DNA from 2 places in the Rahnella sp. GSA61A genome. Region 1 is predicted to be linked to the other one. Evidence: predicted binding sites of a transcription regulator. Region 1 holds the regulator's gene; the other holds the start of a gene.
What was found. The regulator LexA, encoded in region 1, represses DNA repair genes until DNA is damaged. The targets are predictions, from matches to a motif close to TNCTGTATGTACATACAGNA.
Positions count from the first base shown of each region.

Region 1 (4,932 bases):
GAATTGTTGATGCGCACCATGATCTGTTCTGCCAAATCCTGCACTGTCGGCGTCAGCCAGCTTGGACGTTGTGCTTCGATCGGGTCGATGGCTTCACGCCAGGTTGGCACGTTCTGGTTCAGGTAAGTGGTCAGATGCAGCGGCTCACCGAAGTTCACGTAACCCTGGCCGAGATTACGCAGCTTGCGCAGCCCGTTCAGCATCTGTGTCAGGCTTTCTTTCTCTTTGGTCGCACCGCGTAATTCTTTCGCGTACGTACCCACTTCCATGACGTGCTCATAACCGATGTAAATCGGTACCAGCGTAATCGGACGTGAACCGCCGCGCAGCATGGCCTGAATGGTCATGGCCAGCGTGCCCGTTTTCGGCTCCAGCAGACGCCCGGTTCGCGAACGCCCCCCTTCCACAAAGTATTCCACCGAATAACCGCGGCTGAACAGTTCGCCCAGATATTCACGGAAAACCGTCGAATAGAGCTTGTTGCCTTTAAAGGTTCGACGAATAAAGAACGCACCCAGACGGCGGAAAATCGGGCCAGCCGGCCAGAAATTCAGGTTGATACCGGCGGCAATATGCGGCGGTACCAGACCCTGATGATAGAGCACGTAAGACAGCAGCAGATAGTCCATGTGGCTGCGGTGGCAAGGCACATACACAATTTCCTGACCGTCCAGCGCTAACTGGCGTACACGCTCGGCATTATTAACGTTGATGCCTTTGTACAAACGGTTCCACGTCCAGCTCAGCACACGGTCAGAGAGGCGCACGGCTTCATAAGAGAAGTCAGCGGCAATCTCTTCCATCAGGGCGATGGCGTTTTGTTGGGCTTTTTCGTGGGAAATTTTCTTGCTGCGGGCTTCGTCTTCAATCGCTTTCTCAATGGCTTTTGAGGCCAGCAATTTATTGAATAAATCCTGACGTGCCGGAAGGCGCGGACCAACCGCAGCCAGACGCTGACGGGAGAAATGCATCCGCGCCACACGTGCCAGTTTTTGAGCAATCGTCTTATCTGTGCCGTGTTCCGTCGCCATATAACGCAGGGAAACGGTATTGGAGAAACGGACGAAACTGTCCCGCCCCAGCCACAGCACAGCGAAAAATTTCTGGATACCGTTCAGCACGCGCAGATGCGGCGTGTCGTCCTGACCTTCACGGCCCGGTGCACGACCAAACATTACCGACACCGGCAACATCTGAATGTCTAAATCCGGATTATTGCGGTGCAAATCAAGGTAGTCGTGGAACAGCTTTACGGACTCCTGCTTCGGCGTGTAATAAGAGAATACGCGCGGGCCTTCGGCTATAAAGACATGGCTTGGTAGCAGGGTTCCGTCAATTTCCAGCGGAATAAGAGGATCAGGTAGATTCTGCGCCAGACATTGCGCACGCAACGTCAGCAAATCGGCTTTGGAATTATAAGGTAATACGTACAAAATCGGCCGCGTCGGGTCTAAATGCAACTCGGTAACCGGATCTGAAGGTATGACCTTGCTCTTTACCAGCAATGAGAGTGGTAAATTCAATAATGTGTAATAAAGTCTACGCCAACCTGACATAAAAACGTGAAGCCTCTTGTTAGCAATTTCGCCGCAAGGATACCAGAAAGATCCGTGGAGATCTGTGGTCATATAAAAGCTAAAATGCTGCAAACACTCTAAGGATCAGTACCCGAAATGGCGAACCAAGTCACCGGATTTACCCGAATTTATAAAGCGGCCGGCTATTCCTGGAAAGGATTCAAAGCGGCATGGCAAAACGAAGCGGCATTTCGCCAGGAGGCCAGCGTCGCTATCCCGTTAATTTTACTATCTTTCTGGCTTGATGTCAGCACCATTGAACGTATCCTGCTGGTGGGATCCGTCGTGCTGGTCTGTGTCACGGAGTTGCTCAACAGCGCGGTGGAATGTGCAATAGACCGCATCGGGCCTGAGTTTCATGTGCTTTCTGGTCGCGCAAAAGATATCGGCTCTGCTGCCGTACTTCTGACCATCATATTGGCGATTTTTGTCTGGGTCAGCATCTTTTGGTCGCGATGGTTCTGATTTGGAATCTGCATTCCAGGAATCAACGTTATGCCCTGTTTTTATTCAATCTTAGGTTTTCATTGACCGTTTAGCTGTATATACTCACAGCAAGACTGTATAAACAACCAGGGGGCGGAATGAAAGCTTTAACGACCAGACAACAAGAGGTCTACGACCTTATTCGCGATCATATCTCCACCACCGGTATGCCACCAACCCGCGCAGAGATTGCATCACGTCTGGGGTTCCGTTCTCCCAATGCGGCGGAAGAGCATCTTAAAGCGCTGGCGCGTAAAGGTGTTATTGAGATTGTTTCCGGTGCATCACGCGGCATTCGTCTGCTGATGGAAGAAGAAGAAGGTTTACCGCTGATTGGCCGCGTTGCCGCCGGTGAACCGCTGCTGGCGCAGCAACATATCGAAGGGCACTATCAGATCGATCCGGCAATGTTTAAGCCGAGCGCCGATTTCCTGCTGCGTGTCAGCGGTATGTCGATGCGTGATATTGGTATCCTTGACGGCGATCTGCTGGCCGTGCATAAAACGCAAGACGTGCGTAATGGTCAGGTTGTGGTGGCCCGTATTGATGATGAGGTCACCGTGAAACGCCTGAAAAAACAAGGCAGTGTGGTGCAGTTATTGCCTGAGAACAGCGAGTTTCAGCCGATCGTGGTGGATTTGCGCGAGCAGAATTTCAGCATTGAAGGCTTAGCCGTAGGTGTTATCCGCAACGGCGACTGGATCTGACCTTCGTACTTCGAGCTATCTCTGCGTTGGCTGCCTTCGCGAACCCCGGTCACATACTTGTGTATGCTCCCGGCGTTCGCTTAGTTGCCGCCTTGATATAACGCGAATTACTCGGTCAGATATGACTAAGTCAGAAATTGCTGTGTCAGATAGACAAGACTAAAACTAATTGAATATGGATGGCGGCCGCCTCTGGCATCCATGTGAATTCAAAGAGAAATGCGTTTCTCTCATCATCGCCCCTTTCGGGGCGATGTCATTTACAGGCATAACCTGAACCTCCGGCATGAGATTCTCTATGCAACATCATTCCCTGCGACACACACTCAAAAACACCTTTTTAAGCCCTGCCGATAAAGCGCTCTGGATGCTGGCATTGCCGATGATTTTTTCCAATATCACGGTGCCGCTCCTCGGCCTGGTGGATACCGCAGTGATCGGTCATCTCGACAGCCCGGATTATCTCGGCGGCGTGGCTGTGGGTTCGATGATCACCACTTTCCTTTTTATGCTCTTACTGTTTCTGCGGATGAGTACCACCGGCATGACCGCTCAGGCGCTGGGCGCGAAAGATAATCAGCTTCTGGCGCGTGCTTTTGTACAACCCTTCCTTCTGGCTGTACTGGCGGGCGTCATTATTGTGGTATTCCGTCATCCGCTGATGGAGCTGGCGTTTCACATTGTCGGCGGCAGCCAGCCCGTGCTTGAACAGGCGAGGCTGTTTATCGAAATCCGCTGGTTCAGCGCCCCGGCTTCATTGGCGAATCTGGTGATCCTCGGGTGGTTGCTCGGCATTCAGTACGTTCGCGGGCCGGTGATTTTGCTGATTGCCGGGAATTTGCTGAATATCATTCTGGATCTGTGGCTGGTGATCGGGCTGGGCTGGAACGTGCGTGGCGCAGCCATCGCGACGGCAAGCTCCGAGTATTTCACGCTACTCATCGGGCTGTATTTCGTCTGGCGGGTGATGAAACGACGCGGTATCACCGGCGCAGAAATCACCTCCGCGTGGCGTGGTAATTTGCGCCGTCTTCTCGGGCTTAACCGCGACATCATGCTGCGCTCATTACTGTTGCAGCTTTGCTTTGCATCGCTGACCGTTCTGGGCGCGCGGCTGGGCAGCCACATTGTGGCGGTCAACGCCGTGTTGATGAACCTGCTGACATTTACCGCGTTTGCACTTGACGGTTTTGCTTATGCTATCGAAGCGCATTCCGGTGAGGCATTCGGTGCCCGCAACCGCGAAAAACTGCTGAATGTCTGGCATGCCGCGTGTCGTCAGGCCGGGCTGGTTGCGCTGTTTTTTGCTCTGATTTACGCGCTGGCGGGTGGGGCGATCATTGATGCGCTGACATCATTACCGGAATTGCGTGAGCTGGCGGACCGATATCTTGGCTGGCAAATTATACTGCCGCTGGTGGCTGTCTGGTGCTATTTGCTTGATGGCATGTTTATCGGCGCAACGCGTGGGCGGGATATGCGAAACAGCATGCTGGTGGCGGCGCTGGGGTACGGGCTGACATTGTTCACTTTACCGCTGCTGGGCAATCATGCGTTGTGGCTGGCGCTGACGGTATTCCTCGGGTTACGCGGGATTTCACTGGGCTGGATATGGCGTCGTTACTGGCGGCATGACACATGGTTTTCGTCTCCGTCGCACTGATTTTTCAGCTATTTTCAAAGAAATAAGCGCAGCTTTGTCGTTATTTCATGCTTTAGATTAATCCTAATAGTGGTTTTTATCCCTGTTTAAGGAGGATTAATCGAGATTCTCTACTAACCTTTAAAGTGTTAAGGACGAGCTGCAAGACGAAATGCAGTTCATAAAACCCAAGGTAACAGGAGATATTTTATGAATAAGGACCAAGCCGACGGTAACTGGAAGCAGTTCAAAGGGAAAGTGAAAGAACAATGGGGCAAACTGACTGATGACGACCTGACAGTGGTTGAAGGTAAACGTGATCAGTTAGTCGGTAAAATTCAGGAGCGTTACGGCTATCAAAAAGATCAGGCCGAGAAAGAGCTCAATGAATGGGAAACCAAAAACAAATATCACTGGTAAGACGCGACTCCCCCTCGCGTGCCAGTGACGTATCCTGAGATTTAGCTGCTCCTACCCGGAACGCTTCAGGATACGGGTACACGGATGTACCCAACCTCTT
Region 1 is NZ_JAHXYO010000027.1:39,250-44,181, reverse strand. Features, by position in the region: gene plsB (glycerol-3-phosphate 1-O-acyltransferase PlsB) at 1-1,556, opposite strand, end outside; gene LC431_RS23565 (diacylglycerol kinase) at 1,674-2,042, shown strand; gene lexA (transcriptional repressor LexA) at 2,162-2,770, shown strand; gene dinF (MATE family efflux transporter DinF) at 3,069-4,433, shown strand; gene LC431_RS23550 (CsbD family protein) at 4,623-4,832, shown strand.

Region 2 (4,932 bases), on a different contig from region 1:
CGTCATGACCGCGACATGTTACGCATGGCGATTGAAGAGGCGCTGCAAAAAATGATCTGATTGGTAAACATCAGAGATAAGAAAGGCCGCGCGATGCGGCCTTTTTTGCGTCCGAAAACTGAATTTACTGCCAGTCAGCCAGGATTTCCGCAGTGGTTTTTACCGTTACCGGATTTCCCGGCACAGATAACTCACGCCACACTTCATTATGCTGCCCGATCAGTTGCTGCGCCGTCGCGTGTGTGCGATCGCCGGTAGTGTGCGCATCTGACGCAACCGTCACGGCATAGCCTTTGCTGGCAGCGATTTTGATGGTGGTGTCTACGCAATAATCCGTTGCACAACCGCAAAGGGTAAAACGGGTCGCATTCAGTTCCTGCAGAACGTTATCGAGTGAAGTGCGGTAGAAGGAATCACAGGCGGTTTTAGTCACAGAAATCGCGCCTTCCGGCTGATGCAATTCCGGTAATATCTGCCAGAATTCGCTGCCTTCGGTCATTTCACCTTCAGCGTGCTGAATGAAAATAACCCGCCCTGCCCGGTCAATCAGCTGATTAATGCGCTCAGCCCGTCCGCTGCGGTCATAACGCGGGGAAGCGAACACCCCGTTTTGCATATCCACCACGATAAGAACATGTTGCTCTGACACGATCCTTCCCCTCAAATGAACAGAATGAAATGCGCCTAAATTACTTTTTCACCAGCGGATGGTTATTCCACGGGCTGTCGGCAGCCGGTTTGGCGGTGCTGACTTTTGGCTTTTGCGGAGCCTGTGCTGAGAGCGGTGTGCGGCGCTTGCTGCGGGTCATATCCGGGCGCAGATGACCTTCAATGAAATCCAGATACAGCGTTTCCACTTCCTTACGCGCCCACGGCGTGCGGCGCAGAAATTTCAGGCTGGATTTCACACTCGGGTCGCTTTTGAAGCAGTTGATATTCACCTGTGAGGCCAGCGCCGGCCAGCCAAAGTTATCCACCAGCGTTGTCAGCAGTTTTTCCAGCGTGACGCCGTGCAGCGGATCTTTCGCTGCGCCAGGGTTTTGTGGTGTATCAGTCATTGGCTCGCTCTTCGTTAAAATGTCTGGGTCATGATTTTTAAGCCGCGCAGTCTACCACCCTTCTCGTTACGAAATCGCAATAAACTGCTCACGCAGGGCATGCAACTCGTCGCGCGTGTTGGCCGCCTCTTCGAATTCCAGATTTTGCGCGTGCGCATACATCTTGCTTTCCAGCTCTTTGATGCGTTGCTCCAGCGCTTTCGGCGTAAGCGATTTGAAGGTTTGCGCCGCTTCGGCATCGCGTTTGTCTTTGTTCTTTTTGGTTTTCGGCTGACCGAGTTGCAGGATGTCGGAGATCTTCTTGTTCAGCCCCATCGGCGTGATACCGTTTTCGAGGTTGTACGCTTCCTGTTTGGCGCGACGTCGTTCGGTTTCTTCAATGGCGCGGGCCATTGAATTGGTAATTTTATCACCGTACAGAATCGCTTTACCGTTGAGGTTACGTGCCGCGCGGCCGATGGTCTGGATAAGCGAACGTTCAGAACGCAGGAAGCCTTCCTTGTCCGCATCGAGAATCGCCACCAGCGACACTTCCGGCATGTCCAGCCCTTCGCGCAGTAAGTTGATGCCGACCAGCACGTCAAATTCCCCCAGACGCAAATCGCGGATAATCTCGACGCGCTCGACGGTATCGATATCAGAGTGCAGGTAACGCACCTTCTCGCCGTGTTCTTCCAGATACTCAGTCAGATCCTCGGCCATACGCTTGGTGAGCGTGGTGACCAGCACACGCTCGTTAATCGCCACACGCTTGCGGATTTCAGACAGCAGGTCATCAACCTGCGTGGTTACCGGTCGCACTTCGATGATCGGATCCAGCAAACCGGTCGGACGCACGACCTGATCGACCACATCGTCACCGGATTTCTCCAGCTCGTATTTGCCCGGCGTGGCCGAGACATAAATACTTTGCGGCGCCAGGGCTTCGAATTCCTCAAAGCGCATCGGGCGGTTATCCAGCGCCGAAGGCAGGCGGAAACCGTATTCCACCAGCGTTTCTTTACGCGAGCGGTCGCCTTTGTACATGCCGCCGATTTGCGGAATGGTGACGTGCGATTCATCGACAATCAGCAGGCCGTCAGCCGGCAAATAATCAAACAGCGTCGGCGGCGGCTCGCCAGGCCCGCGGCCAGACAGATAACGTGAGTAGTTTTCGATACCGGAGCAATAACCCAGCTCGTTCATCATTTCGAGATCAAACTGCGTACGCTGGCTGATGCGCTGTTCTTCCAGCAATTTGTTGTTGGCCAGCAACACTTTGCGGCGATCCGCCAGTTCGACTTTAATTTCTTCCATCGCCTGCACAATACGTTCGCGTGGCGTGACGTAGTGCGTTTTCGGGTAGATGGTGAAACGCGGCACTTCATGCTGCACCTGGCCTGTCAGCGGATCAAACAGCGAAAGGCGTTCAACTTCCTGATCAAATAACTCAATGCGCAGCGCCAGATCGTCCGATTCAGCCGGGAACACATCAATCACTTCGCCACGCACGCGGAAAGTACTGCGCTGGAAAGCCTGATCGTTGCGTGCATATTGCAGTTCCGCCAGACGGCGCAGGATCGAACGCTGATCGATAATCATCCCTTTGGTCAGGTGAAGCATCATTTTCAGGTATAAGTCCGGGTCGCCCAGACCGTAAATCGCAGAAACAGAGGCCACCACAATGACATCGCGCCGTTCGAGCAGCGCTTTGGTGGCAGAAAGACGCATCTGCTCAATGTGTTCGTTCACCGAGGCGTCTTTTTCGATAAAGGTATCGGAACTCGGAACATACGCCTCAGGCTGATAATAGTCATAGTAAGAGACGAAATATTCGACGGCGTTTTCCGGGAAGAACTCTTTCATCTCGCCGTATAACTGTGCGGCCAGCGTTTTGTTGGGGGCAAGCACCATCGTCGGACGGTTCAGATCCGCAATCACATTCGCCACGGTAAAGGTTTTTCCTGAACCGGTTACCCCGAGCAATGTCTGGTGCGCCAGTCCGTTCTCCAGCCCTTCTTCCAGACGGCGTATTGCCTCAGGCTGGTCACCTGACGGTTTAAATTCGGAATGCAGTTTGAACTCTTTACTCATGACGGGCTACCTGACTGAAATGGGAATGCATAGGGCCGTGCGCGCTGAACGGGTGAACAGTTTGCGGAAAAATAGTATGAAAGACTTCGCGATTTTTGCCAGCCCTGATTTTACCTTCGCTATAATACTGTATATAAAACCAGCTTCCAATCGATAAAAAGTGTTGGCGTTTTAACGTGCTGTCGAGGCTGCACTTTTTTAGGATATGACGAATGAGAATTCTCACCATCAGATGACATTTTTTCCCAAAATCCGCATTCCCTCCATTTTCTGACCACAGGTTGACGAAGATTGACACAACTATGACGAACGAATTACGGCTGTATTGCTTTTAACTAACTCGTTGATTAAAAACAGTATCATTAAAAAGCTGCGAATACGGGCAAACTAAGCGGAACCCGCATGCTGACTCGCCTGTAGCAACTTTTCTCACTCTCATGCACAAGGTTATCCACAGGAATAGTGGATAAGTCCCAGCACGCCCCGCGCTGCGGGAGTTGGTAAAAAACTGAATTTTGCCTTCCGTGGGTCTGAAAGGTCTTTTTTAGTTATTTTTTATCTTTTTTATCTCCTTATTTATGCCTATTTTGCCTAAATTTCTGGGCTGATGTTTCTTGCAAAAACCAAAATTGCATCTCACCAGAATTTTTTGCTCACGTTTGTCCATGTGTTTGCACCAAAAACAGTGAAGACGGCACTGGCAAAGTGCAGGTCACCGTGGACTACTCCTTATGGGGTAATCTCAAAAACCTCAGAAATGCTAATGAATAATCCGAAATCATCAGCGGCGCGCCTGTTAACACCCCTGTAACTTCTCTTTCCCTGGCCGTTTTTACAAACTTGGCCTGAGAGTTGCAACGTCTCTGCATGTGGAGGTTGCGACAGCCGGAACTGCTTTTTTCGCCCCGCCATAAAAAATGAGAATTCCCCTGCTTTCAGGCAGGAAAAATCATTTTTAGCGCAAGGAAATGCCCCTTAACCCCATTTATCACTGATTAAGGGGGATTTATCTGTAATTGATGCTGTCAGGTTAGCCGTCAACAAACGGAATTAAATTCTGCGTTGGGGCATTAACAGCGGAACATAAATGTCAGAAATATGACAGTGGCCGTCAAAATGAAGTTCAGCGGAAGGCTCCGTGCGGGAGGGAGGTCTGATGTTAAGTGTAAAATCAGTTAATCAGTATTATGGGCAAAAACATATTCTGTGGGATATCAATCTCGAACTGTACCGCGGTCAATGTACCTGCCTGATCGGGCGAAATGGCGTGGGAAAAACCACGCTGGTGAACTGCATCATGGGGCATCTTCCGGTGAAAAGCGGCGCCATCTCCTGGCAGTCGCGTGACGAAGAGCCGCAAAGTCTGCTGAATTTGCCGGTCGAAAGCCGCGCGCAAATGGGGATTGGTTATGTGCCACAGGGACGGCAGATTTTTTCGCAGATGAGCGTCGATGAAAACCTGCAAATCGCCATGATGGCCAGCCGGAATAAGACCCGTCGCGTGCCGGAAGAGGTGTATGACCTGTTTCCGACATTAAAGGAGATGGGGGCGCGCAAAGCCGGTGAGCTCGATGAAAGCCAGCAGCAACAACTGGCAATCAGTCGTGCGCTGGTTCAGGAACCTGAATTACTGATTCTGGATGAACCGACCGAGCACACCAGCGCATCGATGGCGGCAAACATGGGCAATATCATTCACCGCCTGAACCGTGATCTCGGCCTGACATTGTTGCTGGTCGGTCATAAACTGCCGTTCATCCGCAGCGTTGCCGACCGGTTCTGCCTGGTCGACGGCGGACGC
Region 2 is NZ_JAHXYO010000002.1:294,587-299,518, reverse strand. Features, by position in the region: gene yvcK (uridine diphosphate-N-acetylglucosamine-binding protein YvcK) at 1-60, shown strand, start outside; gene LC431_RS03485 (isochorismatase family protein) at 125-649, opposite strand; gene LC431_RS03480 (VF530 family DNA-binding protein) at 690-1,058, opposite strand; gene uvrB (excinuclease ABC subunit UvrB) at 1,125-3,131, opposite strand; gene LC431_RS03470 (ABC transporter ATP-binding protein) at 4,288-4,932, shown strand, end outside.
Region 2: uvrB (excinuclease ABC subunit UvrB) is a predicted target of LexA. The motif match lies at 3,257-3,276, and genes of this name have one in related genera.